3 regions of the Nocardia sp. SSK8 genome follow, and region 1 is predicted to be linked to each of the others. Evidence: riboswitches for the same ligand, from Rfam matches in the RefSeq annotation. Region 1 holds a riboswitch; each other region holds the start of a gene.

Evidence for each region. A riboswitch is a leader RNA that binds a small molecule or an ion and turns the genes downstream of it on or off. The one in region 1 is predicted to bind cobalamin.
Region 2: another riboswitch for cobalamin. It lies ahead of WA675_RS06170 (ABC transporter substrate-binding protein); the one in region 1 lies ahead of WA675_RS05240 (ABC transporter substrate-binding protein).
Region 3: another riboswitch for cobalamin. It lies ahead of metE (5-methyltetrahydropteroyltriglutamate--homocysteine S-methyltransferase); the one in region 1 lies ahead of WA675_RS05240 (ABC transporter substrate-binding protein).

Annotation. Positions count from the first base shown of each region.
Region 1 is NZ_JBAGKD010000002.1:387,949-397,860, reverse strand. Features, by position in the region: gene WA675_RS05275 (DUF7691 family protein) at 1-254, opposite strand, end outside; gene WA675_RS05270 (TerD family protein) at 369-2,153, opposite strand; gene WA675_RS05265 (haloalkane dehalogenase) at 2,271-3,131, shown strand; gene WA675_RS05260 ((2Fe-2S) ferredoxin domain-containing protein) at 3,171-3,785, opposite strand; gene WA675_RS05255 (ABC transporter ATP-binding protein) at 3,782-4,570, opposite strand; gene WA675_RS05250 (FecCD family ABC transporter permease) at 4,567-5,634, opposite strand; gene WA675_RS05245 (FecCD family ABC transporter permease) at 5,631-6,629, opposite strand; gene WA675_RS05240 (ABC transporter substrate-binding protein) at 6,626-7,663, opposite strand; cobalamin riboswitch at 7,693-7,884, opposite strand; gene WA675_RS05235 (TerD family protein) at 7,931-9,277, opposite strand; gene WA675_RS05230 (glucosyl-3-phosphoglycerate synthase) at 9,508-9,912, shown strand, end outside.
Region 2 is NZ_JBAGKD010000002.1:577,286-587,197, forward strand. Features, by position in the region: gene car (carboxylic acid reductase) at 1-145, opposite strand, end outside; gene WA675_RS06140 (carboxylesterase/lipase family protein) at 142-1,659, opposite strand; gene WA675_RS06145 (uracil-DNA glycosylase) at 1,763-2,569, shown strand; gene WA675_RS06150 (DUF488 domain-containing protein) at 2,566-2,946, shown strand; gene WA675_RS06155 (cytochrome ubiquinol oxidase subunit I) at 3,059-4,546, shown strand; gene cydB (cytochrome d ubiquinol oxidase subunit II) at 4,556-5,587, shown strand; gene WA675_RS06165 (hypothetical protein) at 5,837-6,487, shown strand; cobalamin riboswitch at 6,613-6,743, shown strand; gene WA675_RS06170 (ABC transporter substrate-binding protein) at 6,852-8,381, shown strand; gene WA675_RS06175 (class I SAM-dependent methyltransferase) at 8,378-9,139, shown strand; gene WA675_RS06180 (ABC transporter permease) at 9,145-9,912, shown strand, end outside.
Region 3 is NZ_JBAGKD010000001.1:469,966-479,877, reverse strand. Features, by position in the region: gene coaD (pantetheine-phosphate adenylyltransferase) at 1-483, opposite strand, end outside; gene rsmD (16S rRNA (guanine(966)-N(2))-methyltransferase RsmD) at 487-1,050, opposite strand; gene WA675_RS02150 (pyruvate carboxylase) at 1,047-4,445, opposite strand; cobalamin riboswitch at 4,729-4,931, shown strand; gene metE (5-methyltetrahydropteroyltriglutamate--homocysteine S-methyltransferase) at 5,080-7,344, shown strand; gene WA675_RS02140 (short-chain fatty acyl-CoA regulator family protein) at 7,576-9,000, shown strand; gene recG (ATP-dependent DNA helicase RecG) at 9,004-9,912, opposite strand, start outside.

The DNA of each region.
Region 1 (9,912 bases):
AACGGGCCTTCGCCGTCCATGTCGGCGGCCAGACTCAGGATCACGTCGGGCAGGCCGTCGTAGCCGAACCAGAAGCTCACCTCACCGACGTCCGAACCCAGGTCCGTGCAGATCGACTCGAGCGCGCAGACGTAGGCGTGCGCGTGGCTCTCGGTATACGGCCCACCGGCGAAGATCGCTCGCAACGCGTGAGGCGCCTGGGCGTCCTCGCAGCGGTAGCACTCCTCGCACTCGGCGCCCCCATTCGGGGTCACCGCACGGTTCGCAGCACTCGTCCTCCGCATCGTGCTCGGGCAGATCCGCCAGCAGCCGTCGGAGGAATTCCTCGTCCCCGGAACCGATGACGGCCTCGAGGGCCGTTCCCGATGTCAGTCGGCGACCTCCACGCCGTAGCGATCGACGAGAGCGGCGAGATCGGCTTCGTAGCCTTGACCGACCGCCCGCAGGCGCCATGTGTCGGCCCGCAGGTAGAGCTCGGCGAGCAGCAGAGTGCGTTCCGTGGTCGCCGCGTCGAGGGTGGCGCGCAGCAGGGTGCTCGATTCGGGGCCGGTGGCGATCTCGAGCTCGACCGCACCGACGTCGCCGAAGGTGCGGCCCGCGCCGTCGAGCGCGGCGGCGAACACGATGCGCCGGCAGTGTTCGGGTAGGTCGTCGAGGGTGATCGTGATGGCCTGCTCGTTCGGGCCATCCTCGGACAACCGGGCGCCGGGCGCTTCGGGCTGGTTGTAGAACACGAAATCGCTGGAATCGGCGACCTTTTCGGTGTCGTCCACCAGGAAGGCGACGAGGTCGACAGCCTGGTCGTCGAGCTGGTTCCAGGTGGCACGCAGTGCCCAGGTGCGATCGGTGGTGGGCAGGTCGACCACCTGGCCGCGCGACAGTTGTGTCACGTCCGGTTCCGGGGCAGGCTGCTCGCGAGGAGCGGCGGCGCCGGATTCGAGCAGTCGCGGCCCGTGGACCGTGAGCGCGAGCTCGGCCGCCCTGCGCACGCGATGGTCGGCGTCGCCGCCGTCGAGCACGAGCAGATCGGTCACCGTCGCCGAGAGGTTCACCGCGACCGAGCCGCCCAGCGCGACGATCCGTACCCGCGCGGCGGCGGCCTGCTCGTGGGTGCCGCCGAGTACCAGCACCCGGCGTCCCGACAGCGGGCCGGTCGGCGGCCGGGGACGCGGCGCGGTGCGGCCCGCGACGGCCGGACGGGACTGTCCTGCGGCCGAGCGGGACTGTCCCGGTTCGATGGCGTCGAGCAGGGCGAGGAAACGTCTCTCGTCGAGGATCGGGGTCGCGAATTCGGCGGCCTTGCGAGCTTTCCCGCTGCCCGAGGCGGCGTCGTTGGTGACCAGCACGCTGGTGCGTCGGCTCACCGTCCCGGTCACATCGAGCCCGGCTGCCTCGGCGCGGGCGACCAGTTCCTCCCGGTCGATGCGGGTCTCGCCGGTGAACGCGACCTTCATCCCCTGCCGCAGCGGCCCTCCGGCGGGCATCGGGCCCGGATAGGCGAAGGCGCACGGCTGTTTCGGACCGCGCCGCTGCACGGGCCAGCGCGGCCCGGCGGTGCGTGCGGTGTCGTCGGCACAGTCGAGCAGGGGTGCGGCGATGCCCAGGTGCGCGGCGTCGGCGACCAAGGCGCGCAGCACTTGGACGAGCACCCGGCTGTCGTCGAGCGCGTCGTGGGCCTTGTGCTGGGGCACACCGTAATACGACGCGAGTGTGCCCAGCTTGTAGTCCGGCGTCGGTGGCGCCACCCGCCGAGCCAGCGCGAGAGTGCACAGGCGGCGGTCCACCGGCAGCCGCGCACCGGTCCTGGCGAATTCGCGCGCCAGGAATCCGTAGTCGAACAACGCGTTGTGCGCCACCAGGACCCGGCCGTCGAGCAGCCCGGCCAGGCGCTCGCGCACCTGACCGAACTCCGGTGACCCCCGCAGCACGTCGGCGGTCAGTCCGTGGATGTGCACCGGGCCGGGATCACAGCCGGGATCGAGCAGGGTGTGGAACTCCTCGCTCACCTGCCCCGCGCTGTCGAGGGTGAGCGCCGCGACCGAGAGCACCCGGTGCTCGTGCGGCCGCAGCCCGGAGGTCTCGACGTCCACGACGGTGAACGCGCCGAACCCGGCCACCTGCTGTTGCTCGTCGTCCTGTGTCATCGCCCGCATGAGCTTCGCATCATAGACGGCGGCCGAAATGTTGCGGGCCACTTCATGATTCCCGGCACCGAACCGGTCTCCCGACATCGGTTAGGGTGCAGTGGGAAAGTCCGAGGGGGAGGTGCTGTGCTGATCGATTTCGTGCCCGACCAGACGCTGTATCCGTTCCGGTCGCGCTGGTTCGACGCCACCGCGGCGCGGGTGCACTACATCGACGAAGGATCGGGCCCGCCGATCCTGTTCTGTCACGGAGCTCCGGCGTGGAGCTTTCTGTACCGGCGCGTGATCACCGCGCTGCGTGACCGGTACCGGTGCATCGCCGTCGACTATCCGGGATTCGGATTGTCCGAACGCCCCGCCGCCTACAGGTACACCATCGCTGAGCACACCGCCGTCGTCGGCGAGCTCATCGATCACCTCGATCTCGACGGTTTCGTCGTGATGGGCCACGACTGGGGTGGGCCGATCGGCCTCGGCGCGGCGACCACCCGCGCCGACCGGGTACGCGGAATCGCCCTGGGCAATACCGCGCTCTGGCCGATCGAGGCGCCGGTCAACCGGGCATTCAGCCGGATCATGAGCAGCGCCTTGCTGCGGCGGCGCATTCTGGAACGCAACTTCCTCATCGAACGTGTCCTGCTGGGCGAGCTGGGCAGCATGCTCGGCACCGCCGAAGCCGACCACTACCGTGGCGTGCAATCCACCCCGGAGGCCCGGGCCGCCCTCGCGGTGACGCCCGGCCAGATCACCGCCGCCCGCCCACTCCTGGCCCGGCTCGAACACGACGTGCCCGCCCTGCTCGGCGACAAACCGGCGCTGGCGGTGTGGGGCATGAAGGACATGGTGTTCCGGCCGAAAGCCTGCCTGCCCCGGCTGCGCAGCGCCTTCGCCGACCTCGAGATCATCGAGTTCGCACAGGCCCGGCATTTCGTCCCGGAGTACGCACCCGCCGACATCGCGGCAGCGATCAGCCGACGATTCCCGTAGCGGCGCCGGACAACTCGATTCACGGAAACGCGAAGACGCTCAGGCCTCCTTTTCGGGCAGCGGTTCGAGGGCGTTCGTGTGCCACTGCCCGTCCGGGTAGGTGATGTAGAGCGGTCCCAGGTTGCACGGGTTGAGGCAGCCGGTGGGCGTGACCAGGGCGGTCGGGTGGTCGCGGCGGAGGGTGCGGTGGAGTTCGGCGGCGCCGTAGACGGTGCAGCGTGGACCGCGGCAGACCAGGATGTGGCTGGTGTGGTCGGGGATCCGGGACCAGGCCGGGCTGCGGAACGCGCGCGGACTGGCGGTGACCGGCTCCCCCTCGGCGCGCATCAGCGCGCGCACGACGTCGATGAAAGCCGGTGTGCTGTCGGCACCTTCGGTGACCCGAACATCGAGGTCGCGAGCCCGGGTCGCCTTCCAGTTGGCGACCGCGCGGGCGATCCAGGTCTCCAGATAGCGGTCGCGGGGCACGGCCAGCGGGATCAGGGTCACCGGGAGGTCGTCGCGGGCCGCGTCGTCGAGGACATCGTGGATGGTCGGCTCGCCCTGGTCGAGCAGGGCGTAGCCGATGCCGCAGGCCTCGGCGAGGGCGGTGACGGCGGGCAGGTCCACGCCCGACGGGGTGGGCCGGGCGACCAGGATGTGGCGGCGCGTCATCCGGCACGCACCGTGCGCCCGGCCGGAACCACCAGGGGCGTACCGGTCATCGGGTCGTCGATCACGGCGCACGCCACCCCGAACACCTCGGCGACGAGGTCCGGGCGCACGATCTCGGCGGGCGAACCCTGGGCGACCACCCGGCCGTCCTTCATGGCGACCAGGTGGTCGGCGTAGCGGGCGGCCAGGTTCAGATCGTGCAGTACGGCGATGATGGTGCGCGGCAACAGATTACGCAGGACGTCGAGCACATCGAGCTGGTGGGCCAGGTCGAGGAAGGTGGTCGGTTCGTCGAGCAGCATCACCTCCGGGTCCTGGGCGATGGCCAGGGCCAGCCACACCCGCTGCTTCTGGCCGCCCGAGAGCTGGTCGACGGTGCGCTCGACCAGGTCGAGGGTGTCGGTGGCGGTGAGTGCCGCGCGCACCGCGGCCTCGTCCTCGGCCGACCACTGCCGGAACCAGCGCTGATGCGGATGACGCCCACGCCCGACGAGGTCGCCGACGGTGATGCCGTCCGGCGCGACGGGCTGTTGCGGCAGCATGCCGACTCGGCGCGCCACCGTCCTGGCCTGCTGCGGGGCGATATCGGCACCGTCGAGCAGCACCGCGCCCGCGCTGGGCCGGAGCAGCCGGGCGAGCCCGCGCAGCAACGTCGACTTGCCGCAGCCGTTGCGGCCGACGATGACGGTGAAGCGCCCGGGCGGGAAGTCGACGGTGGCGTCGGTGACGATCGCGGTGTCGCCGTAGGCGAGGGTGAGGGCGTCGGTGGTGAGGTGTGCGGTCATCCAGCGTGTCCGATTCGGGTTGCGCGAGCGAGGAGGTAGACGAGGACCGGGGTGCCGAGCAGCGCGGTCACCACGCCGACCGGCAGTTCCGCCGGGAAGAGCCTGCGGGCCGCCAGATCGGCGGCGACGACCAGCAGTGCGCCCGCCGCCCCGGCAGGCGCGAGCCCGGCCCCGCGTTCGGCGAGCAGGCGCCGCACGATCTGCGGCGCGACCAGGGCGACGAAGGCGATCGGCCCGGCCGCGGCGGTGGCCAGGGTGGCGGCGGCCGCGGCGACGACGATGAGGACCGTGCGGTGCGGACCGCGCCTGCCCGCCAGGGAGTTCGCGAGTTCGTCGCCGAGCTCGAGCAGCGGCAGCGACCGGGCGCACACGATCAGCGCGGGCACCGCCACGGCGAGGGCCGTACCGGCGAACCAGACGTGCATCCAGTCGCGATTGGCGAGACTGCCGGTGAGCCACATGGCGGCCGTATGTGCCTGGTAGGCATCGACTCTGGTCAGCACGAAGGCAATGGCCGAGGACAGCATGGCCGTCACCCCGATGCCGACGAGCACGAGCCGGTAGCCGTCGAGACCGTCCTTGGTCGCCACCACGACGATCAGCACCATCGCGACGAAGGCCCCGCCCAGCGCGCCACCGACCAGCCACAGGCCGGTACCGCCGAGCACCGCGCTCACCACCAGCGCGCCCAGCGAGGCGCCCGCGTTGATCCCGATGATCTCCGGACTGACCAGCGGGTTCGTCGCGATGCGCTGGAGAACGACCCCCGCCAGGGCGAACGCCGCGCCCACGCACAGCCCGGTCAGCACGCGCGGCAGCCGGTCGGCGACGACCACGTCGTATTCGATGAGCGTGCCGCCGCCACCGAGCACACGCAGCACATCGGCGGTCGTCAGCGGATAGTGCCCGACGGTCAGCGACCACGCCCCCACCGCCAGCGCCGCCGCGGTGAACAGCACGGTCAGCAGCGCGGACCGGCGCTGGACCCGCAGGACCACCCGCCGTCCCGGCGAGCGCAGCAGCAGGGTGTCGCGGGGCAGGACACGGGGTTCGGTGATCGTCACAGCGTCGCCACCTTCCGGTTGCGCACCAGGTACAGGAAGAACGGCGCCCCGGCGAACGCGGTGACGATGCCGACCTGGATCTCCTGCGGCCGCACCGCCACCCGGCCGACAATGTCGGCGAGCAACAGCAGGGTGGGCCCGAACAGGGCCGACCAGGCCAGCACCCAGCGGTAATCGGGACCGCCGACCGCCCGGGCGATGTGCGGGACGACCAGGCCGACGAACGCGATCGGCCCCGCCACCGCCACCGCCGCGCCCGCGAGCAGCACGACCGCGCCCGCCCCGGTGACGCGCACGGCGACGAGCCGTGTCCCGAGCGTGCGGGCCATGTCGTCACCGATGGCGATGGCGTTCAACGGCCGGGCCACCGCCAGCGCCAGCACCGCGCCCACAGCGACGAACGGCGCGACCGCCCAGACGGATTCGCTCTCGGCGCGGGCCAGGGACCCGACTACCCAGAACCGGAAATTGTCGAAGGTGGTGCGGTCCAGCAGGGTGACGGCCGTGGTGATCGAGGCGCACAGGGCGGTGCAGGCGGCACCGGCCAGCGCCAGCTTCACCGGTGTCGCACCACCGAATCCCAGTGATCCCAGGGTGTAGACGAACGCGGCGGCCACCGCGGCACCGAGGAAGGCGAACCAGAGGAATCCCGAGGTTGTTGTCACGCCCAGGGTGCCCATGGCCAGCACGATGGCCAGCGAGGCCCCGGCATTGACACCCAGCAGTCCGGGACCGGCCAGCGGATTGCGGGTCAGGCCCTGCATCACCACGCCCGCCAGGGCGAGCGCCAGCCCAGCGAGCAGGCCAGCCACCGTGCGCGGCAGCCGGATGTAGCGGACGATCCGGTCGGTGTCGGTGCCGCGGAAGTCGGTGAACGCCGCGACCGCGTCGTCGAACGCGAGCGGGTGCGCGCCGATCAGCACCGAGGCCACACAGACAGCGGCGAGCGCGGCACCGGCCAGGAGCAGGCCGGTGCCGCGGACGGTGCGGGTCACCGGCCGAACAAGCCGGGGTGGATCAGCTCGGCGACCAGTTCTGTCGCGTGCGCGATCCGGACACCGGCGGCCCGGTCCGCGAACAGGAACGGATGCACCGCGTTCGCGCGCACGGCGGTCATGTTCGCGAAGGCCGGATTGCCGACGAGCTTGTCGACCTGTGGCTGGGCGTCGGCGCGGGTGTAGGCGGCATCGCAGCACTGGCTGGTCAGGATGATGTCGGGGTCGCGGGCGATGAGGGCTTCCGCGCCGATCGGCACATTGCGGCGCTCGGTGAGATCGGCGAAGGCGTTCACCCCACCGGCGGCCTCGATGATCTGGGTGATGAAATCGATCCCGCCCGCGACAGTGTAGGACCCGTCGTCCTTGGGTGTGACGACCGCGACCCGCGGCCGGGGCGCGGCGGCGACCTTCGCGCGCACCGCCGCGATCCGCGCGCTCAATTGTGTGACCACCTCGTCGGCACGCCCGGCCACACCCCACAGCGCACCCAGGTCGCGCAGGTCGGCGTAGACATTGTCGAAGCGCACGGTCTTCGGGTCGATGGCCTCGTCGGCCAGTCCGTCCGCGCTCGGGCACAGCGGGCTCAGCACCCAGGTCCGCACGCCGAGGTCGTGCAGGCTGCCGCGGGTGCCGACGCTGTTCTGCGCGGAGGCCGCGAAGACGCCGTTGTAACCCGAGAGCACGAAATCCGGCTTTTTCGCGAGCAGTTCGTCGCGGCTGGGCAGCTTCTGGACGTAGTCCGACTTCGCCTGCGCGTCACGGTATTCGGGCAGGACCGCCGCGTCGAGGAACGCCGTCTGCACCAGCCGGTCGGTGACGCCGAGGGCGTGCGCGATCTCGATCGAGGGCTGGTAGGCGGCGTAGATGCGCTGCGGCGGGGAGTCGACGGCGACATCGATGCCGCAGTTGGCGCGGGTGACGGCATTCGCGCCGGTGGTGGCCGGTGCGGGTGACGGCGCGCAGCCAGCGGCGACAACCGCGCAGGCGATCAGCGCGCCGGTCCGTAGGCGCGCGACAACAGAACAGCTCAAGGTGACGGCCTTCCAGGTCCTCGTGGAATGGGTACTTCGTGGCCGTGGCCGGTCTCCTGGCTGACGGGATGGCGCGCGCCGGTTCAGCCTTCCCAGGGCATGCCCCAGTGGCCCCGGACAGCATCAGCCGCCCGGATCGATCCGTCACTTCCCGATCACAGTGGCGAGGGCCGCACCGGTTTCGCACCGATTTCCCGAACACCACGGCTCGGGGACTGTACCAAGATCGGAAATCGGATGGTCGGGTCGGCTGGTCGAATTGTCCGATCAGCGGGGGTTCGGGCAGGTCCCCTCGTACCGGGTGAGGCCGAGGCCGTTCTTGCCCTTGCTGCGCCCGACCGGTCCGTTCTTGGCCGAGCGGACCCAGGCACCGCCGGTGTCGAGGACGGGCATGCGTTCGCTGAACGCGCGGCTGTAGCGGGTGGTGCCGTCGACGGTGAGAATGCCGTCGCGCACGTCGATGTGGGCGACGGTAGCCCAGAAGGAGTTCTTGCCGTTGCCGATCAGCACGGTGATCTGGTCGGCATCGGCGCCCGGCAGCCCGTCAGGTCCGGGGCGGCCGTAACGCACCCGCACGCGGGGGCGGCCGAAGGTATCGATGGCGCCCGCGCCGTTGTCGACGGACTGGTACACGTTGAGCAGCAGATCCCCGTTCTCGGTGGGGCGCACGATCACCTGTTCGGTGGCGGGGCGGCCGTGCGCGCCGGGGCCGCGGGAATCGCCCTGGTGGTGTAGGAACGGCCAGACGGCGAGATCGCCCTGGTGGCCCTTCTCGCCACTGATCACCACGTAGTCGCCGGTTATCTCGTTACGGCAGAAGAAATAGACGTCCAGATCGCCCTTGCCGTACCGGGTGACGCGGCCGTCGGGGGCGTAACTCGCACCGCGGCCGTCCCATTCGAGGCCGACGGTGAGGACGTAACCGGGGTCGCCTTTGCGCAGGTCGATGCTGGCGCGGCGGTCGGGTGTGTCCTTGGTGAGGACCACGTCGACCTTGCGCAGATCGATCTGGGGTGTAGCCGGAACCGGCGGTGGCGCAACAGGTTGCGAAGGCGCGGCGAGCTGCGGCGACGCGGCGGGTTGCGGCGACGCGACAACCTCAGTGGGATCCTCGTCGACGACGATCCCGTGTTCGGTCGCGAAGGCCGCGAGTCCCGCACTGTATCCCTGCCCGATCGCATCGAGCCGCCACCCGCCACCGCGCCGGTACAGCGCCACCGCCTGCAACACCGTCTCACTGGTCAGATCCGGCGGGGTGAAGGTCATCGACTCGCCCACCCCCGCGACGCTCACCCGCAATCCGCTGACCTCGCCGAACCGGATGCCCTGTGCCTCGGTACTGCCCGCGATCACCACCCGGTGGATGTCCGCGGGCAGCGCCGCGAGGTCCACCGACACCACCGCGTCGGACTCCATCCGCACCCCCGGCGCGACCGGATTGTTGAAGAACACGAAATCGGCGTCGGAGCGCACCGTCCCGTCGGCGGTCAGCAGCACCGCGGACACATCGACCGCCCCCGCCGGGTCGTCGAGGTCGAGCCGGATCGTGTACCGGTGCTCCCCCAGGTCGGTCTTTGATCCCTTGGCCACCTCGACCACCGTCGCCGCGCTCATGCCCCTACCTCCGTCGACCGGATGACCGCACCAGGCGGATTCGTTCGACAGGGTACCCGCGTCCCGCGTCCGGAGCGGGGTTCCGATCCGTCTCCGCCGACAACCCCACCGGCCCGAACAGCCCGTTCACCAGTCCGCACCACCACGGCGCCCGGCGATCTGTTGGCTCCGGTCACAGGATCCGCGGCGATCGGTGGCGAGGTGGGCCGGGCTGACGTTCACTGGTCGGCATGAACGTCCGTGAACTGATCGACCGCAAGGGCGGTCGCCGGATCTCGGTGGTGGTGCCCGCGCTCGACGACGAGGACACGGTCGCCGGAGTGGTCGCCTCGGTCCGCCCGCTGCTCGGCGGGCTGGTCGACGAACTGATCGTGCTCGACGCGGGCTCCACCGACCGCACCATCGCGCGAGCCAGGGCGGCGGGTGCCGCCGTCTACACCCGTGAGGAAGCATTGCCCGACATCGCCCCGCGCCCGGGCAAGGGCGAGGTGCTGTGGCGTTCGCTTGCCGTGTGCACCGGCGACCTGATCGTCTTCCTCGACGCCGATTTGGTGGAACCGGACCCGATGTTCGTGCCCACCCTGCTCGACCCGCTGCTCACCGACCCGGGCCTGGCCCTGGTGAAGGGCTATTAC
Region 2 (9,912 bases), 190 kb from region 1:
CGACGATGCGCGCCAGCGGGGTGCCGGGCGCGATCACCTCGGCATGCACCGCCTCGACGGGCTTGGCGGCCCTGATCTGCGGGTCCTCGGCGTAGAGCGTGCGGATCCGGTCGGCCAGCAGCGTCGCGTCCAGCTCGACCGTCATGCCTCGTTCCGATCCGCCGCGTCCGCGACCGAGACACCCTGCCAGGCTTGCCGTTTCGCCGAATCCGGGTCGATCAGCATGCGCGGCGGCGCGTCGATGACGCAGGTGGCCCGCCGCTCGGCGGTATAGGGCGTCCAGCTGGGCAGCGGCGTGCCGGTGCGCGCGAAGTGCACCCAGTTGTCCTGCATGAAGTCCTGCACCGCGCGGAAGGCGCGGCGCCCGCCCGCCGCGGTCATCATCCGGCCGACCGGACCGTCCACCCAGCCGAACACCGGGACCAGGTCCAGGGCGTGAGTGGCGCCGAAGCCCGCCGCGCGCAGGGCTCGGGGCGCGTAGTCGAAGCGGTAGGCGTAGGTCGGGGCGTAGCGGCTGTGGCCCTCCAGCACCGCCAGGGTCGGGCGCAGGAACATGAAGTCACCGCCCATCCGCACCGCGGTGCGGGCGGCCGGATATCCGGGATAGGCGCGCACGACCCGCTGTTCGGTGCCGGGCGCGCAGCGCGCGAACACCGCGGCCAGCTGGGCGGGCGTGTGCGGGACCGACTTGCCGAAACGCTGGAACAGCGTGGCCTCGTCCAGATTGGTGCCGATGATCAGCGGCACGGGATGCGCGCGCCCGGCCGCGATGGCGGCCAGCGGCGCCTCAGGGAGGAAATCACCATCGGCCACCGGGGCGTACGGGAACCCGCCCGGTTCCTCGCGCAGGGCCCGGCCCAGCGCGCGGTCGGCCGCGCGGCTCAGCTCCGCGGCGGGCACCGTGCGCAGCGCCTGCCCCGCCTCGGCGGGATCGATGCCGAGCCGGTCGAGCACGCGGCGCGCGAACCGGCGGGCCTGCGCGGGCTCGGCGGACCAGTCCGCGGGGGCGCTCTGCGCGATCGCCCGGTGGAACAGCCCACCCGCCGACGGGGTGGCCAGCAGGGCGACCACCGCGTGCGCGCCCGCCGACTCCCCGAAGATCGTCACCCGGTCCGGGTCGCCACCGAAGGCGGCGATATTGCGCCGCACCCATTCCAGGGCCGCGACCTGGTCGCGCAGACCGAGATTCGACTCGATCGGCCGCTCGGGCGTCGAGAACTCGGTGAAGTCGACATAACCGAGCGCGCCGAGCCGGTAGTTCACCGACACGACGATCACGTCGCCGCGCACGGCCAGCCGCGCCCCGGAGTACATGCTCGAGGTGCCGAAGATGTAGCCGCCGCCGTGCAGGAACACCAGCACCGGACGTGGCTGCGCCGACGGCGTGACGGGCGCGGTCACATTCAGCGTCAGGCAGTCCTCGCCGACGGCCTGCCAGGCGCGGGGCCCGGTTCTCGCGCCGTTGGGATGCTGGACGGCCGCGCTCCCGAACTCCGTGGCGGAACGCACCCCCGTCCACGCTGGTACGGGCTGGGGGGCACGCAGGCGCAGGTCGCCGACCGGCGCTGCCGCATAGGGAACAGAACGCCAGCTGACAACGCGACGGCCCGCTCGACCGCGCACGACTCCGTCGGCGGTCACGATCTCGGTGGACACCATTCGTACACCGTACGTGGTACCGCCGGTACCGTGCACGAAGTTCGCTCGGCTAACCGCCTTCGGCTCCCGAACCTGTCCGGGCAAGGCCACTAGACTGTCGCCCATGGTCGGCGACGTGAGTTGCGAACCCACCGAGATCAACCACCACGGCCCCGAACAGGCGCCGCTGGCCGCCGGTGCCGCCACCACCCTCGCCGAGCTCGACTGCCTGGTCTCCTCCTGTTTCGCCTGCCCCCGGCTGGTCGCCTGGCGCGAGGAGGTCGCGCGGGTGAAACGGGCCGCGTTCCGCGATCAGGAGTACTGGGGCAGGCCCGTGCCGGGATTCGGGCCCGCCGACGCGTCGATCCTCGTGGTCGGACTCGCCCCCGCGGCCAACGGCGGCAATCGCACCGGCCGGATGTTCACCGGCGACCAGAGCGGTGACGTGCTCTTCGCCGCGCTGCACGCCGTCGGCCTGTCCACCGGCGCGCACCCGGTCTCCGCCGACGACGGCATCACCCTGCTCGGCACCCGGCTCACCGCGCCCGTGCACTGCGCCCCGCCGGAGAACAAACCCACCCCCGCCGAACGGCACACCTGCGCGCCGTACCTGCGCCGCGAGCTCGAACTGCTCGCCGGGTCACTGGCGGTCATCGTGGTGCTCGGCGCGTTCGGCTGGCAGGCCCTGTTCGCCGTGCTGGCCGAGGGCGGCTGGCAGGTGCCGCGCCCGCGTCCGCGCTTCGCCCACGGAGCCCAGGTGCGGCTCACCCATCCCGACGGCCGCACGGTCACGATCCTCGGCTGCTATCACGTCAGCCAGCACAACACCTTCACCGGCCGCCTGACCCCCGCCATGCTCGAAGACATCCTGCGGACCGCGCAGTCCCTGGCCGGATCCGCCCATCCCGACGACGAAACGAGGACGCGATGACACAGCGACCGCACGTCCGGGTCCGCCGGATCTACGAAGACCCCGAGCCCAGCGATGGTCAGCGCGTCCTGGTGGACCGGCTCTGGCCGCGCGGGGTGAGCAAGGAACGCGCCGACCTCACCACCTGGTGCAAGGATGTCGCGCCCTCCACCGAACTGCGGCAGTGGTATCACCACGTTCCCGAGAAATTCGACGAATTCGCCCGCCGCTACCGCGCCGAACTCGCCCGACCCGACCGCGCCGACGCCCTGGCGGAATTGCGGACAATGGCCGCGAAGGGACCGCTCACCCTGCTCACCGCGTCCCGCCGCGCCGATATCAGCGAGGCGACCGTGCTGGCGGGAATTCTCGACAACCATGCGTCATCGGATGGGTAAACATGTGATCTCGACGGCGGCCGCCCGCGAACGCACCGGCAACAATCACCTGGAGTAGATGCTCGGCGAGACGATCACTGCGATGGCAGGAGTACCGATGAGCACGCTGGCGATGAGTACCCTCGACGTCTCCCGATGGCAATTCGGTATCACCACCGTCTACCACTTCATCTTCGTCCCGCTCACCATCGGCCTGGCCCCGATCGTGGCGGGCATGCAGACCGCCTGGGTGGTCACCGGCAACGAACGCTGGTACCGGCTCACGAAATTCTTCGGCAAGCTGTTCCTGATCAACTTCGCCATCGGCGTGGCCACCGGCATCGTGCAGGAATTCCAGTTCGGCATGAACTGGAGCGAATACTCCCGCTTCATCGGCGACATCTTCGGCGCTCCGCTGGCGCTGGAAGCCCTCATCGCGTTCTTCATGGAGTCGACCTTCATCGGCCTGTGGATCTTCGGCTGGACCCGGCTGCCCAAATTGGTGCACCTGGCCACGATCTGGATCGTGGCCATCGGCGTGAACGCCTCGGCCTATTTCATCATCGCCGCGAATTCGTTCATGCAGCATCCGGTCGGCGCCCGCTACAACCCGGAAACCGGTCGCGCCGAACTCGATTCCATCTTCTCGCTGCTCACCAACAACACCACCGTGGCGGCCTTCCCGCACGTGGTCGCGGGCGCTTTCCTCACCGCGGGCACCTTCGTGGCGGGCATCGCGGGCTGGTACATGGTGCGTCATGCCCGCAGCGGCGACCCCGACCGGCTCGAGGAAGCGCGCACGCTCTGGCGCCCCGCCGCGCGCGCCGCACTGTGGGTCGTCGCGGCCTCGGTCGTGGTGGTCGGGGTGACCGGTGACATCCAGGGCAAGATCATGTTCCAGCAGCAGCCGATGAAGATGGCCTCGGCGGAATCGCTGTGCCACACCGAGACCGACCCCGACTTCTCGATCCTCACCGTCGGCACACACAACAACTGCGACAGCGTCACCCACGTGCTGAAGGTGCCCTATGTGCTGTCCTACCTGGCCGAGGGGTCCTTCACCGGGGTCACCCTGCAGGGCGTGGAGGATCTGCAACGGTCCTATGTCGAGCAGTACGGGCCCGGCGACTACCGGCCCAATCTGTTCGTCACCTACTGGTCGTTCCGCGCGATGGTCGGCCTGCTGGCCGGTTCGGTGCTGCTGCTCATCGCCGGGTTCTGGCTGACCCGCGGTGGCCGGGTGCCGGACAAACGCTGGTTCGCCTGGCTGAGTCTGCTGGCCATCCCGACCCCGTTCCTGGCCAACAGCGCGGGCTGGGTGTTCACCGAGATGGGCCGTCAGCCCTGGGTGGTGGTGCCGAACCTGACCGGCGACCGCACCATCCGGATGACGGTGGCGCAGGGCGTCTCCGACCACGCCCCCGGCACGGTGGTGTTCTCCCTGATCGTGTTCACGCTGCTCTACGGCGCGCTGGCGGTCGTCTGGTACTACCTCATGCACCGCTATATCGTCGCCGGGCCGGACCCGATGCCCGCCGAGCACGACGAACCCGACGACGGTGGCGGTGGTGGTGGGCGACATCGCGCCGAACCCGTCGAGCCCCTGTCGTTCGCGTACTAGGAGCCCGGAATGAGCCTGCAACAGTTCTGGTTCGTGCTCGTCGGTGTCCTGTTCACCGGCTACTTCGTGCTCGAGGGCTTCGACTTCGGTGTCGGCATGCTGATGCCGATCCTGGGCAAGGGCTCCGATATCCGGCGGCGGGTCGTGCTCAACACCATCGGCCCGGTCTGGGACGGCAACGAGGTCTGGCTGATCACCGCGGGTGGTGCGTTGTTCGCGGCGTTCCCGGAGTGGTACGCGAGCATGTTCTCCGGCTTCTATCTGGCGCTGCTGCTGTTGCTGGTGGCGCTGATCCTGCGGGTATGCGCGATCGAGTACCGCGCCAAGATCAACGATCCGACCTGGCGGGCCTGGTGCGATATCGGCATCGGCATCGGGTCCTGGATCCCGGCACTGGCCTGGGGCTGGGTCTTCGCCAATCTGGTGCGCGGGGTGCCGCTCGACGCCGACCGCCAGATCGTCGGCTCGGTGTGGGATCTACTCAGTCCCTACGCGCTGCTCGGCGGCGTGACCACCGCGATCCTGTTCGCCCTGCACGGCGCGATCTTCCTGACCCTCAAGACCGGCGGCGAGGTCCGCGCCGACGCCAGGAAGACCGTCCGCGTGCTGTTCGGCCCGGCGGTGGTGATCGTCGGCGCGTTCGGGTTGTGGACCCAGCTCGCCTACGGCTCCGGCTGGACCTGGGCGGCGCTGGGCGTGGCGGTGGCCGGGCTCGTGCTGGCCGGGGCCGCCACGGCGGCGAGCCGCGACGGCTGGGCCTTCGTCGGCACCACGCTCACCGTCATGTCGGCGACCGTGCTGCTGGTCGGCTCGCTGTACCCGAACGTCATGCCCTCCACCCTCAGCCCGCTCTACGACCTCACCATCGACAACGCCTCGTCGAGCCACTACACCCTGCAGGTGATGAGCTGGGCGGCCGTGCTGGCGACGCCGGTGGTGCTGGTGTACCAGGGCTGGACCTACTGGGTGTTCCGCAAGCGGCTGACCGTCGAGCACATTCCGGCGCCGACCGGTCTGCCACTGTCCGAACCCCCGCGCTGAGCGCGCCGCGACATTCGCCCGGCAATTCGCCGAGCACCCGCCGAAAAACTGGGTGGCAAATATTTGGCGACTATCCATGCGTGGTCATAGCCGAACGCGCAATCGTGCCGATAGAGTCGGATCGAAATCAGCTTCGGCGCAATTGAGCGAAAGGTGAAACCCGGCTCCGCACAACAATCACCGGTTGACGGCCGAATTCCCCGCCGACGGGATCCCGCGGCCGCGCAGCACGATGAAGGGATGCGCGCAATGACCCGATCACATCGCGACGAGCACGACGAACGATCCCGCACGCGCGCGATCGACCTGCACGTGTGGCGGGAGGTGACGAGAATCCGGACCGAATGGCTGATCGACCACCACCTGACCCCCGCGCAACGGCACGCGAGTATCGACGAGGAATCCGTCGAATTGACCGCCCGCATCACCACCTTCGAATCCGTCGTGCTCGACGATCTCGTCGACCGCTGGAAAGCCGCCTACGGCTGGGCTATCCCCGGCGATGCCATGCCATTGGGCAAGCTCACCGCGTTGGCCAGGGCCGACGCCCGCTCGGCGGTGCTGTGCGACAACCTCTACGCCCATATTCCCCCGGCGCTCATCGCCGAACGGCACGCCGCCACCGCCGCGGAGGCGACCCGGAAACGCCGCCGCAGCGCGCCCGCGCCGCAACGCTGGCGCAGCCGTTCGGTGACCATCGCCCCCGCCACCGAAATGGTGGTGATGCGCACCTGGGGCATCGTCCGTTCCTGTGATTTCACCGAACTCGCCTGCGCGCTGATCCAGGTCCAGTCCGACGACGGGATGCCCATTCCGGTGTCACCGCTGGATCCGCTGGCCGAGCAGATGGCGGCGGTCATCCACGATCAACTCGTCGAGGAGGGATTGCCGCCTATTTGATATTCAGCTATTCCTCCGCAATTCGATACCCGCGACGGCGCGAACAATTACCGGGCCTGGGGAAGGACACCGGGACAGCGCGGCGGCGGCGAATGGCACAGGGCCGCAGCGGGGATCGGCGCACACCGTCCGGCGACGGCGTATGCGTAGGATGTCGGCTGTCCGCAGGGAAGACCGGTGCGAGTCCGGGGCTGTCCCGCAACTGTGAGGCTCGTCCGAGCCGAAGCCAGATACCTGCGGACGCAGAAGTGACCAACGGTCGTGATCACGTGGGTATTGATCGACGCGCCGGATCGAGCCACCTCCGGGGGCCTGTTTCCGCATGTCCTCATCGCGTGAGAGCAACACGCGATAGGAGCCGCACATGCCGTCCTCGACGCTGCGTCGCAGGACCTTCCTGCTCGGTGGCGCGCTCGCCGCGGGCGCCGCCCTGACCGGGTGCACCCGGTCCTCGGCCGACGGCGAGGGTGCGGTCGACACCTTCACCGCGGCCTTCCAGGGTTCGGGCGCGGGCGAGGGCATCGATCCGGGGGTGAACACGCTGTTCATCGACGAGGCCCGGATGAAGTCCGTCTACGACGGGCTCTTCGAGATCGACGAGACGATGACCCCGATCCCCCGCCTGGCCGTCGACGCCGAACCGAATGCCGACGGCACCCGGTGGCGGATCGCGCTGCGCGACGCGCGCTGGCACGACGGGCAGGCGTTCACCGCCGAGGATGTGCTCTACACGTTCTCGCGGGTGCTCGGCCCGCCGCAGCGCCGCCCGTTCATCGCCGCGTCCGCGCTGGCGAACCTCGATCTGCGACAGAGCCGCGCCGTCGACGCCCACACCGTCGAGCTGGCCCTCACCGAGCCGTCGTTCGAGTTCCTGATCGCCCTGTCGGCGTACGGGACCAAGATCGTGCAGAACGGCGCCACCGATTTCGACCGGCCGGTGGGCACCGGCCCGTTCGTCTTCGAATCCTTCGAGGCCGGAAAGCAGTTCGTCGCCACCGCCAACGAGCACTACTGGGACGGTGCCCCGGCGATCCGCCGGTTGCGGATCGTGAGCGCCGAGTCCGACGCGCGCCTGTCGGCGGTGCAGAGCGGCGAGATCGACTACGCCGACAATCTCACCCCCGCTGCCGCCCGGACCTTGCAGGGCAGGCGCGGCCTGTCCCTCGCGGCGACCCCGAACAGCGGGATCTACTTCTTCGCCATGAAGACCGATCGCGCGCCGTTCGACAATCCCGATGTGCGCCGGGCCGTCATGCGGATGCTCGACCGCGACGAGCTGGTCAAGGTCGCCCTGGAGGGTCAGGGCGAGGTGTCCAACGATGTGTTCGGCAAGGGGTTCCAGTACTACGCGGATCTGCCGCAGCACACCTACGACCCCGACGAGGTGGGCAGGCTGTTGCGGCGCGCCGGGGTGCGCGACCTGTCGTTCGACCTGTTCACCGCGCCGGTCGCGCACGGATTCGTCGAAGCCGCGCGGCTTTTCGCCGAGCACGCGGGTCGCTGCGGCGTGCGGGTGAATGTGGTGCTCGGGTCGAAGGACACCTACTACACCGACGCGCTGTCGACCGGGCAGCTCACCATGGGCCAGTCCGGTCCGCTGGCGATCCCGAACCACTTCGCCTCGCGCCTGCTCAGCGACTCGCCGCAGAACCGCACCAAGTGGTCGGACCGGGAGTTCGACGCCCTCTACGCCAAGGCGCAGGCCACGCCGGGCGAGCAGGACCGGGCCGCGATCTACCGGACGATGCACGAGATCCTGCACGACCGGGGCGGATTCGTGTTCTTCGGCACCACGCCGTGGAACAGCGCCGCGCGTGACCGCTTCGCGCAGCTGCCCGCGGCCGTGCCGAACTCGCACGGCTGGGCCCGCTTCGACCGGGTGAGCCCCCGATGACCGGCCTGGACGCGGCGCGGGCGCGGTACTGGATCGAGCGCTGGGATCGTCAGCAGGAGCACTACATGCCCGATCGCGAGCAGCGTTTCGAGGTGATCGGCGATGTGCTCGACGAGCTGCGCGACCGCGACGACCTGCTGATCGTCGACCTCGGCGTGGGCCCGGGCACGCTGGCCCAGCGCCTGCTGGACCGGTTCCCCGCCGCCCGGGTGGTCGGAGTCGACGCCGACCCGCTGCTGCTGGGCCTGGCCGACCTCGCGCTGGGCTCGTCCCGGTTCCGCACGGTCGCCGCCGATCTGCGCGCGGACGGCTGGCTGGAGGCCCTCGACCTGGACCGCGAACCCGACGCGTTCGTCAGCACCACGGCGCTGCATTGGATGAACCGGGAACCGTTGCGCCAGCTCATCCGGACCTGTGCGGCGGCCCTCGAGCCGGGCGGGCTGTTCATCGACGGCGATCACCTCTACGAAGGCCGGGACGGGACGCGGCTGGACGCACTGGGCAAGGCCATGACCGTCCGGCGGGCCCGGCGGCAGGGCACGGCCGAGGCCGAGGACTGGGCCCAGTGGTGGGACGCGGTCGCGCAGGCTCCCGAGCTGGCCGAGCTGGTGCGGGTGCGCGACGGCGGATTCGAGCACACGGTGCACGACAAGCCGACCGTGCACGATTACGTCGGCTTCGCCAGGGCGGCAGGCTTCGCCGAGGCCGGAACGGTGTGGCAGTACGGCGACGACCGTGTCGTGGTCGGTATCCGGTAGCGCCGGTGCGCGAGTCGAGCCCGTTCGCCCGGTTCCTGCTGCGCCGCACGGTCATCGGGGCCGGGCAGCTCGGCGTCCTGGTGGTGCTGGTGTTCGCGCTGTCGCTGCTGCTGCCCGGTGACGCGGCCGATGTGCAGAGCAACGATGTGCTGGGTGCCGATCAGCGGGCGGCGGCGCGCGAGCTGATGGGCTTGGACGTGGCCCCGGTCGAGCGCTTCGTCGACTGGCTCGGTGGCGCGCTCACCGGCGATTTCGGCGTCTCGTACGCGAACGGGCACAGCGTCGTCAGCGTGATCGCCGATCCGTTCCGCACCACCGCGCTGCTGGCCGGGCTGGCGGTGCTGCTGCTGGTCCCGGTCGCCGTCACCGCCGGGTTCGCGGCCGGGCTGCGGCCCGGGTCCTGGTGCGACCGGATCATCACCACGGTCGGGATCGCCCTGGACTCCATCCCCGATTTCGTGCTGGCGGTGCTGCTGGTCAGCTATGTCGCGCTCGAGCTGGATCTGCTGCCCGCCACCTTCCTCGGCACCGATCTCGACGACCTGCTGGACCGGCCGGAGTATCTCGTCCTGCCGCTGGTGGTGATGGTCGCCCGGGTCGCCGCCCCGCTGGCCCGGCTGGTGCGGGCCGGGGTGATCGATGTGCACGACCAGCCCTATATCGCGCAGGCCCGCCGCCTCGGTGTCGGCCGGATCTCGCTGCTGGCCCGGCATGTGGCACCCAATGCCCTCGCACCCGCCATGCAGGAACTCGGCCGCACCGGCGACGGTCTG
Region 3 (9,912 bases), on a different contig from region 1:
GGCCGTGCGTTCGGCGATCTTGGCGAGGAGTCGCTTGTGCACGGCCGGGGGCAGCATGTCGCTGACGTCGCCGCCGTAGGTCGCGACCTCCTTGACCAGCGAGCTGGACAGGAAGCTCAGCGTGGGGTTCGTGGCGATGAAGAAGGTGTCGACACCGGCGAGCTTGTGGTTCATCTGCGCCATCTGCAGCTCGTAGCCGAAGTCCCCCGCGTCGCGCAGCCCCTTGACGATGGCCGTCACGCCCTCCTGCTTGGCGAAGTCGACGGTCAGCCCCTGCCAGGACGCCACCCGCACATTGGGCAGGTGCTGAACCGCCTCGCGCAGCAGCTCCATCCGCTCCTCGACCGTGAACATCCCCTGCTTCTTGGGGTTCACATTGACAGTGATGATCACCTCGTCGAACTGCGCGGCCGCGCGCGTGAACACGTCGAGGTGACCGTTGGTGACCGGGTCGAAGGAGCCGGGGCACAGTGCTGCAGCCATGACTCAGACGCTAGCACCGAATTCGGCGAGCTCGATTCTGGTCTCCCCGTACTTGCGGGTCTTCAATGGCGCATAGCCTGCGGGCCAAGCGATTTCGGGTGAGCGGATGGAGCGTTCCACGATCACCAGGGCCTCGGGAGCGAGCCAGCCGTTGGTGGCCAGGGCGGCGAGGTCGGCGGTGACGTCGGTGGTGCTCAGGTCGTAGGGCGGGTCGGCGAAGACCACGTCGTAGGCCTCGGGGGCGGGGTGGGCGAGCACGGTGCCCACGCTGCCCAGGCGCAGTTCGGCGCCGGGCAGGCCGAGGTCGGCGATATTGGCGCGGACCACCGCGGCGGCCTTGCGATCGGCCTCGACCAGCAGCGCGTGCGCGGCGCCGCGCGAGAGTGCCTCCAGGCCGAGCGCGCCCGACCCCGCGTAGAGGTCGAGCACGCGCGTGCCGTCGAGGTCGAGGCGGGCGTCGATGGCGCTGAACAGCGCCTCGCGCACCCGGTCCGAGGTGGGCCGGGTCCCGGCGGGCGGCACCTTCAGGCGCCGCCCGCCGGCCGTTCCTGCGACGATGCGGGTCATTCCGACTCGCGCGCAGCCAGTTCCACCAGCAGGTCGCCGCCCTCGACCTGCTGCACCTTGGCGGTGGCGATGCGGCCGACCACGCCTCCGCGCGGCGCGGTGATGGCGGCTTCCATCTTCATGGCCTCGATGGTGCCGATGGTGTCGCCCGCGTGGATCTCGTCGCCCTCGGCCACGGCCAGGGTGACCACACCGGCGAACGGCGCGGCGATATGGCCGGGGTTGTTCTTGTCGGCCTTCTCCGCGACCGGGACCTCCGAGGCGATCGAGCGGTCCCGCACCGCGATCGGGCGCAACTGCCCGTTCATGATGCACATGACCGTGCGCATGCCCTTCTCGTCCGGTTCGGAGATGGCCTCCAGGCCGATGAGCAGGGTGACGCCCTTCTCCAGCTGGACCCGGTGTTCCTCACCGCGGCGCAGGCCGTAGAAGAACTGGTTCTCCGACAGCCCGGTGGTGTCGCCGTACTTCTCGCGGTGGGTGCGGAATTCGGCGGCCGGGCCGGGGAACAGCAGCCGGTTGAGGGTGTCGCGACGCTCCAGCGAGGAACCGTCGAGACCCTTCTGATCGGCCGGGGTCAGCGGAACCTCGGGCTTGGGCTCGTTGCGCCCCGCGAGGGCCTTGCTGCGGAACGGTTCCGGCCAGCCACCGGCCGGGGTGCCGAGTTCGCCGCGCAGGAAGCCGATCACCGAATCCGGGATGTCGTAACGGCCCGGGTCGGCGGCGAAGTCCTCGATCTCGACCCCGGAACCGACCAGCGCCAGCGCGAGGTCACCGACGACCTTCGATGACGGGGTCACCTTGATCAGGCGACCGAGCAGCCGGTCGGCCGCCGCGTACTTGGCCTCGACCTCCTCGAACCGGTCACCCAGCCCGAGCGCGATGGCCTGCTGACGCAGGTTCGACAGCTGACCACCCGGGATCTCGTGGGTGTACACACGCCCGGTCGGCGCGGGCAGACCCGACTCGAACGGCGCGTACACCTTGCGCAGCGCCTCCCAGTACGGCTCCAGATCGCAGACGTTCTGCAGGTTCAAGCCGGTGTCACGCTCGGTGTGCGCGGTCGCCGCGACAATCGCCGAGAGCGCGGGCTGCGACGTAGTACCCGCCATGGCGGCCGAAGCACCGTCGACCGCGTCCGCCCCCGCCTGCCACGCGGCCAGGTAGGTGGCCAGCTGACCACCCGGGGTGTCATGGGTGTGCACATGCACCGGCAGATCGAAGTTGCTGCGCAGCGCCGTCACCAGTTTCGCCGCCGACGGGGCACGAAGCAGTCCGGCCATGTCCTTGATCGCCAGCACGTGCGCGCCCGCGTCGACGATCTGTTCGGCCAGCTTCAGGTAGTAGTCGAGGGTGTAGAGCTGCTCGTTCGGGTCGAGCAGATCACCGGTGTAACTCAGCGCGACTTCCGCGACGGCGGTCCCGGTTTCGCGCACGGCGTCGATGGCCGGGCGCATCTGGTCGACATTGTTGAGCGCGTCGAAGATCCGGAAGATATCGATCCCGGTGGTCGCCGCCTCGGAGACGAACGCGCGGGTGACCTGCTCCGGGTACGGGGTGTACCCGACGGTGTTGCGCCCGCGCAGCAGCATCTGCAGGCAGATGTTCGGCACGGCCTCGCGCAGCGCGGCGAGGCGCTCCCACGGGTCCTCGTGCAGGAAGCGCAGTGCCACATCGTAAGTCGCACCACCCCACGCCTCGATCGAGAGCAGCTCGGGCGTCAGCCGCGCGACGTGCCCGGCCACACCGAGCAGACCGTTGGTGCGCACGCGGGTCGCCAGCAGCGACTGGTGCGCGTCACGGAAGGTGGTGTCGGTGACGCCGAGTGCCTTCTGCTCGCGCAGCGACCGCGCGAAACCCTCGGGCCCGAGGGTGAGCAGGCGCTGACGCGACCCGTCCGGGGGCGGCAGCGTCATATCCAGGGCGGGCAGCTTGTCGTACGGGTACACCGTGGTCGGGCGCTCGCCGTGCGGCTTGTTGACGGTCACGTCGGCGAGGTAGCTCAGGATCTTGGTGCCACGGTCGGCCGAGGCGCGCGAGGTGAGCAGCTGCGGGCGCTCGTCGATGAACGAGGTGGTGACCCGGCCCGCCTGGAAATCGGGGTCGTCGAGCACCGCGAGCAGGAACGGGATATTGGTCGTCACGCCACGGATGCGGAACTCGGCCAGCGCGCGCTGGGCGCGGGCGGCGGCGGCGGGCAGGTCGCGGCCGCGGCAGGTGAGCTTGACCAGCATGGAGTCGAAGTAGGCGCCGATCTCGGCACCCAGGTTCGCGCCGCCGTCGAGACGGATACCGGCACCGCCGGGCGTGCGGTAGGCGGTGATGCGGCCGGTGTCGGGACGGAAGCCGTTGGCCGGGTCCTCGGTGGTGATCCGGCACTGCAGCGCCGCGCCGCGAATCGACACGGTGTCCTGGCTCAGGCCCAGGTCGGCCAGGGTCTCGCCCGCCGCGATGCGCATCTGGGCCTGCACCAGGTCCACATCGGTGATCTCCTCGGTCACCGTGTGCTCGACCTGGATGCGCGGGTTCATCTCGATGAACACGTGGTTGCCGCGCTCGTCGAGCAGGAACTCCACCGTGCCCGCGCAGCTGTAGCCGATCTGGCGGGCGAAGGCCACCGCGTCGGCGCAGATGCGTTCGCGCAGTGCGGGATCGAGGTTCGGCGCGGGGGCGAGCTCGATCACCTTCTGGTGGCGGCGCTGCACCGAACAGTCGCGCTCGAACAGGTGCATGACATTGCCGTGCTGGTCGGCCAGGATCTGCACCTCGATGTGGCGCGGGTTCACCACGGCCTGCTCGAGGAATACCGTCGGGTCACCGAAGGCCGATTCGGCCTCGCGCGAGGCCGCTTCGATCGACTCGCGCAGCTGCTCGGGCGCGGCGACCCGGCGCATGCCACGGCCACCACCACCGGCCACGGCCTTGACGAAGATCGGGTACTCGAGCTCGGTGGAGGCTGCCAGCAGCGCCTCGATATCGGCCGAGGGCTCACTGGACTTCAGCACCGGCAGGCCCGCGGTCCGCGCGGCCTCGATCGCGGTGGCCTTGTTGCCCGCCATCTCGAGCACCTCGGCCGAGGGGCCGATGAAGGTGATGCCCTCGCGCGCACAGGCCGCGGCCAGATCGGGATTCTCCGACAGGAAGCCGTATCCCGGGTAGATCGCGTCGGCACCGGCCGACTTGGCCGCCTCGACGATCGCCTCGATCGAGAGGTAGGCCCGCACGGGGTGACCTTCCTCACCGATCTGATACGACTCGGCCGCCTTGAGGCGGTGCACGGAGTTGCGATCCTCATACGGGAACACCGCGACCGTTCCGATGCCTAGTTCGTAGGCGGCGCGGAAGGCGCGGATGGCGATCTCGCCGCGATTGGCGACCAAGACTTTCGAGAACATTGGCCTACGGTACCCGGCGCGTGAGCGGGGTTCGGCACGCCAGGTGACTTCGCCATGATCTTCACACCCGATGCCCCCCGACCTGCGAAGTCGCGGTAATCGGGCCGTCACATCTCACCGTGCGGGGCCGGGGCCGGTGCGGTCGGCGGCGGGTCCCCCGACACGCAGGTCAGGCCCCTGTTCCGGACGTCCGGGTGAGCGCGGGGCCGCGACCCCCTATGCTGGTGGGCGCAGCTGGTTCGCCTGCGCGGTGGAAGAGTCGGAGCCCCGACCTCCCGCGCCGGTGTCGAAGCCCGCCGCCGGTTCTCCGGCGCCGGGTGAGAGGGAACCCGGTGAGAATCCGGGACTGTCCCGCAGCGGTATGCAGGAACGACCGCCGTCATCACGCACTGGACCCCGTGTCTGGGAAGCGACGGCCAGTAGGTCGGTCGACACACACGACCGGTGCCCGCGAGTCCGAAGACCTGCCGACTGTGCCGGATACGCCGTATCCGGCGGCCACCGCCTCGTGGATCGGGCGCGCGGACCACCCACAGACCAACACCGACCGTGCCCCGCACGACCGGTCGACAGTCCGGCGGTTGGCGTCTGCCCGCATGGTGAGGGCCGTCCGTACCGCACTGGAGAAACTTCCGTGACTGTTTCGCACACTCCTTTCACCGCAACGGTTCTCGGTCTGCCCCGGGTGGGCCCGAACCGGGAACTCAAGCGCGCGACCGAGGCCTACTGGGCGAGCCGCGCCGACGCGGGCCACCTGCACACCGTCGGCCGGGAGCTGCGCCGCGCCCAGCTGCTCGCGCTCCGCGAGGCGGGCCTGGACTCGGTGCCGGTGGGCACCTTCTCCTACTACGACCAGGTGCTCGACACCGCCGTCCTGCTCGGCGCCCTGCCGCCGCGGGTGGCCGGGATCGAGGACCCGCTGGACCGCTACTTCGCGGCCGCGCGCGGCACCGACACCGTCGCCCCGCTCGAGATGACCAAGTGGTTCGACACCAACTACCACTACCTGGTCCCCGAGATCGACGCCGCGACCGTCTTCTCGCTCAACCCCGAGAAGCTGCTCGCCGAGCTGGCCGAGGCGATCGAGCTGGACGTCCCCGCCCGCCCGGTGGTGGTCGGCCCGATCACCTTCCTGAAGCTGGCCAAGACCGCCGACGGCGCGGCCCTGGACCGGTTGCCCGAGCTGGTCGCCCGCTACAGCGACCTGCTGACCCAGCTCGCCGACGCGGGCGCGCAGTGGGTGCAGATCGACGAGCCGGTGCTGGTCACCGACCTCACCGACGCCGAGGTCGCCCTCGTGCGCGACACCTACACGAAGCTCGCGGCGGTGCCGCAGCGCCCGGCGATCCTGGTCGCCACCTACTTCGGGCACCCCGACGCCGCCCTGGGCGCGCTGGCCGCCACCGACATCGAGGGCGTGGCCGTCGACTTCACCGCGGGCACCCGGGTGGCCGATCTCGCCGCGCTGCCCGCGCTGGCGAACAAGCTGGTCGTGGCGGGCGTCGTCGACGGCCGCAATATCTGGCGCACCGATCTCGACGCCGCGCTGAGCACCCTGGGCACCCTGCTGGGCAGCGCGGGCTCGGTGGCCGTGTCCAGCTCGTCCTCGCTGCTGCACGTGCCGTACTCGCTGACCCCCGAGACCGGCCTGGACGAGCGGCTGCGCTCGTGGCTGGCCTTCGGCGCCGAGAAGGTCGCCGAGGTGCGGGTGCTGGCGACCGCGCTCACCACCGGCACCGACGCCGTGGCCGCCGAACTGGCCGCCGCGCGCGACGCCGCCGAGTCGCGGCGCACCGATCCGCGCCTGCACGTCGAGCAGGTTCGGGCCCGCCTCGCCGCCCTCGACGAGGCCGACCTGACCCGTCTGCCCGCCGACGAGCGCCGCGCCCTGCAGCGCGAGCACCTCGATCTGCCGCTGCTGCCGACCACCACCATCGGCTCCTACCCGCAGACCTCGGCCATCCGCCTGGCCCGGGCGGCGCTGCGCAAGGGTGAGATCGACGAGGCCGAATACGTGCGCCGGATGCGGGCCGAGATCGCCGACGTGATCACCCTGCAGGAGAAGCTGGGCCTGGACGTGCTGGTGCACGGCGAGCCCGAGCGCAACGACATGGTGCAGTACTTCGCCGAGCTCCTCGATGGTTTCGCCGCCACCGAGAACGGCTGGGTGCAGTCCTACGGCACCCGCTGCGTGCGCCCGCCGATCCTGTTCGGTGACGTCTCCCGGCCCGAGCCGATGACCCTGTCGTGGATCGGCTACGCCCAGTCGCTGACCACCAAGCCGGTCAAGGGCATGCTCACCGGCCCGGTCACCATTCTGGCCTGGTCGTTCGTGCGCGACGACCAGCCGCTGGGCGAATCGGCCCGCCAGGTCGCCCTCGCCATCCGCGACGAGACGGTGGACCTGGAGGCGCAGGGCACCCGGGTCATCCAGGTCGACGAGCCCGCCCTGCGCGAGCTGCTGCCGCTGCGCGCGGCCGACCAGCCCGCCTACCTGCGGTGGTCGGTGGACTCGTTCCGCCTCTCGACCGCCGGTGTCGCCGACACCACCCAGGTGCACACCCACCTGTGCTACTCGGAATTCGGCGAGGTCATCTCGGCCATCGCGGGCCTGGACGCCGATGTCACCTCGATCGAGGCGGCGCGGTCGCACATGGAGGTCCTCGACGATCTGAACGCGGCGGGCTTCGCGCTCGGTGTCGGTCCGGGCGTCTACGACATCCACTCCCCGCGCGTGCCCTCGGTGGAGGAGATCACCACCTCGCTGGCCGCGGCGCTCAAAGCCGTGCCCGCCGAGCGCCTTTGGGTGAACCCGGACTGCGGTCTCAAGACCCGCGGCCCGGTCGAGGTCGAGGCCTCGCTGCGCAACCTGGTGACCGCGGCCACCGCTCTGCGGTAAACGGGTGAATCCCTGGTAAATCGCTGTCCCGGGCGGGTATTCCCACCCGGGACAGCGCGTCCGGCCGCAGGGCGTTTCGGTCTTCATGAGGGGGAGATCGAAGCGTCCCGCGGCCCTTCGCACGTTACGCACGGGTAGTAACAGATAAAATCCCTTGCTGGACTGGACATCTCCCGAGGTAATCGCCACTTTCAGCAAACGTTGCGAACCCTGAGAGTTAGGATCTTCGGCGTGCGGAAGATGTACGCGGGGGCCAGGCTACGACGGCTGCGCGAAGAACGGCGGATGACCCAGGCCGCGCTGGCGAAATCGCTGGATCTGTCACCCAGCTATCTCAACCAGCTCGAGCGCGATCAGCGCCCGCTCACCATTCCCGTTCTGCTGAAACTGAACTCGACCTTCGACCTGGACGTCCAGTTCTTCGCCGCCGACTCCGACGCGCGCCTGGTCTCGGATCTGCACGAGGTCCTCGTCGAAGCGGCGGGCGGCGGCGATACCGCGCCGATCACCGAGGTCGAGGAACTGGCGACGCGACTGCCGGAGGTGGCGCGCATCGTCATCGCCATGCACCGGCGGCTGCGCGCGGCCACCGATCAGCTCGACCTGCTGTCCTCGCGGGTGGACACTCCCAGCGGCGCCCCGGGCACCCCGATGCCCTACGAGGACGTGCGCGACTTCTTCTACGACCACCGCAATCACATCGCCACCCTCGATCACGCCGCCGAGCAGCTGTTCGAGGAATCCGGGCTCAGCATCGGCTCGCTGGACCGTCAGCTGGCCCGCATCGCCGAGGAACGCGCCGGGGTGACGGTGCTGGTCCGCGGTGACGGCGCCGACCCGACCATCCCGAAACGGCACTACGAGCCCGACACCCGCACGCTCACCCTGGCCCGCAGGCTGCGGCCGGGCCAGCGCGCCTTCCAGATCGCCTCCACCCTGGGCCTGCTGCTCTACGGCCGCGAAATCGACAATGTCCTGGCCGAATCCCGGGCGCTCACCGGCGAATCGCGCACCCTGGCCCGGGTCGGACTGGCCAACTACTTCGCCGGGGCGCTGATCCTGCCCTACGGCCGGTTCCTGCGCTCGGCCGAGGAACTGCGCTACGACGTCGACCTGCTGGCCCTGCGGTTCGAGGTGGGTTTCGAGACGGTCTGCCACCGGCTGAGCACCCTGCAGCGGCAGGGTCAGCGCGGGGTGCCGTTCTTCCTGGTGCGCACCGACCGGGCGGGCAATATCTCGAAACGCCAGTCCGCCACCGCCTTCCACTTCTCCCGGGTCGGCGGCAGCTGCCCGCTGTGGGTCACCCACGAGGCGTTCGCGCATCCCGGGCGCATCCTCACCCAGATCGCGGAGATGCCCGACGGGCGCCGCTACCTGTGGATCGCGCGCACCACCCCGCCCGCGCCACAGGGTTTCGGTGGCGCGTCGAAGAACTTCGTCATCGCGCTGGGCTGCGATATCGAATACGCCGACCGGCTGGTGTATTCGCAGGGCATCCAGCTCGACGACCCGCAGGTGGCCGTGCCGATCGGCGCGGGCTGCAAGGTGTGCGAGCGGCCGTCCTGCCCGCAGCGGGCCTTCCCGCAGATCGGCCGCGCGCTCGCGGTGGCCGAACACACCAGCACCGACCTGCCCTATCCGCGCCTGCCGCGCTGACGGTCAGGACTTCGCCAGGTATTCGATGCGCTCACCGTCCACGGCGGCGTGCATCATCCCCGCCAGACCCGGGTGTTTCACCAGCCCGGGGTCCTCGGCGACCACCTGCCGGGCCAGGTCCTGGGCGGCGGTGATCACCTCGAGATCGTCGAGCAGCGAGAGCAGCCGCAGCGAGCGGGCCGTGCCGGACTGGGCCGAGCCGAGCACATCGCCCTCGCGGCGCTGACGCAGATCCAGCACCGACAGCTCGAAACCGTCGGTGGTCGCGGCGACCGCCTCCAGCCGGGCCATGGCCGTACCGCCGGGGGCGGCATCGGTGATCAGCAGGCACAGGCCGGGATGCTTGCCGCGCCCGATCCGGCCGCGCAGCTGATGCAGCTGGCTCACACCGAACCGGTCGGCGTCGACGATCACCATGACCGTCGCGTTGGGCACGTCGACACCCACCTCGACCACCGTGGTGCACACCAGCACGTCGATCGCGCCGTCGTTGAACTGGCGCATGACGTGGTCTTTCTCGTCGGACGGCAGCCGTCCGTGCAGCAGCCCGACCCGCACCCCCGCCAGCGGGCCCGCGCTCAGCGTCTCGTACATGTCCACCGCGGCCTGGGTGGTGGGGCCCTCCTTCTCCTCGGCCTTCTTGTCGGCCTTCTTGCCCTTGGCGGGCGGCACGTCGGGGTCCTCGCCGATGCGCGAGCACACCACATACGCCTGGCGGCCCTGCCCGACCTCCTCCAGAATGCGTTCCCAGGCGCGGTCGACCCAGCCCGGATGTAGTTTGCGCGCCACGACTTTGGAGGTGATCGGGGAACGTCCCCGGGGCAGCTGGGTGAGGGTGGAGGTCTCCAGGTCGCCGAGGGTGGTCATGGCGATGGTGCGCGGGATCGGCGTGGCGGTCATCACCAGCAGGTG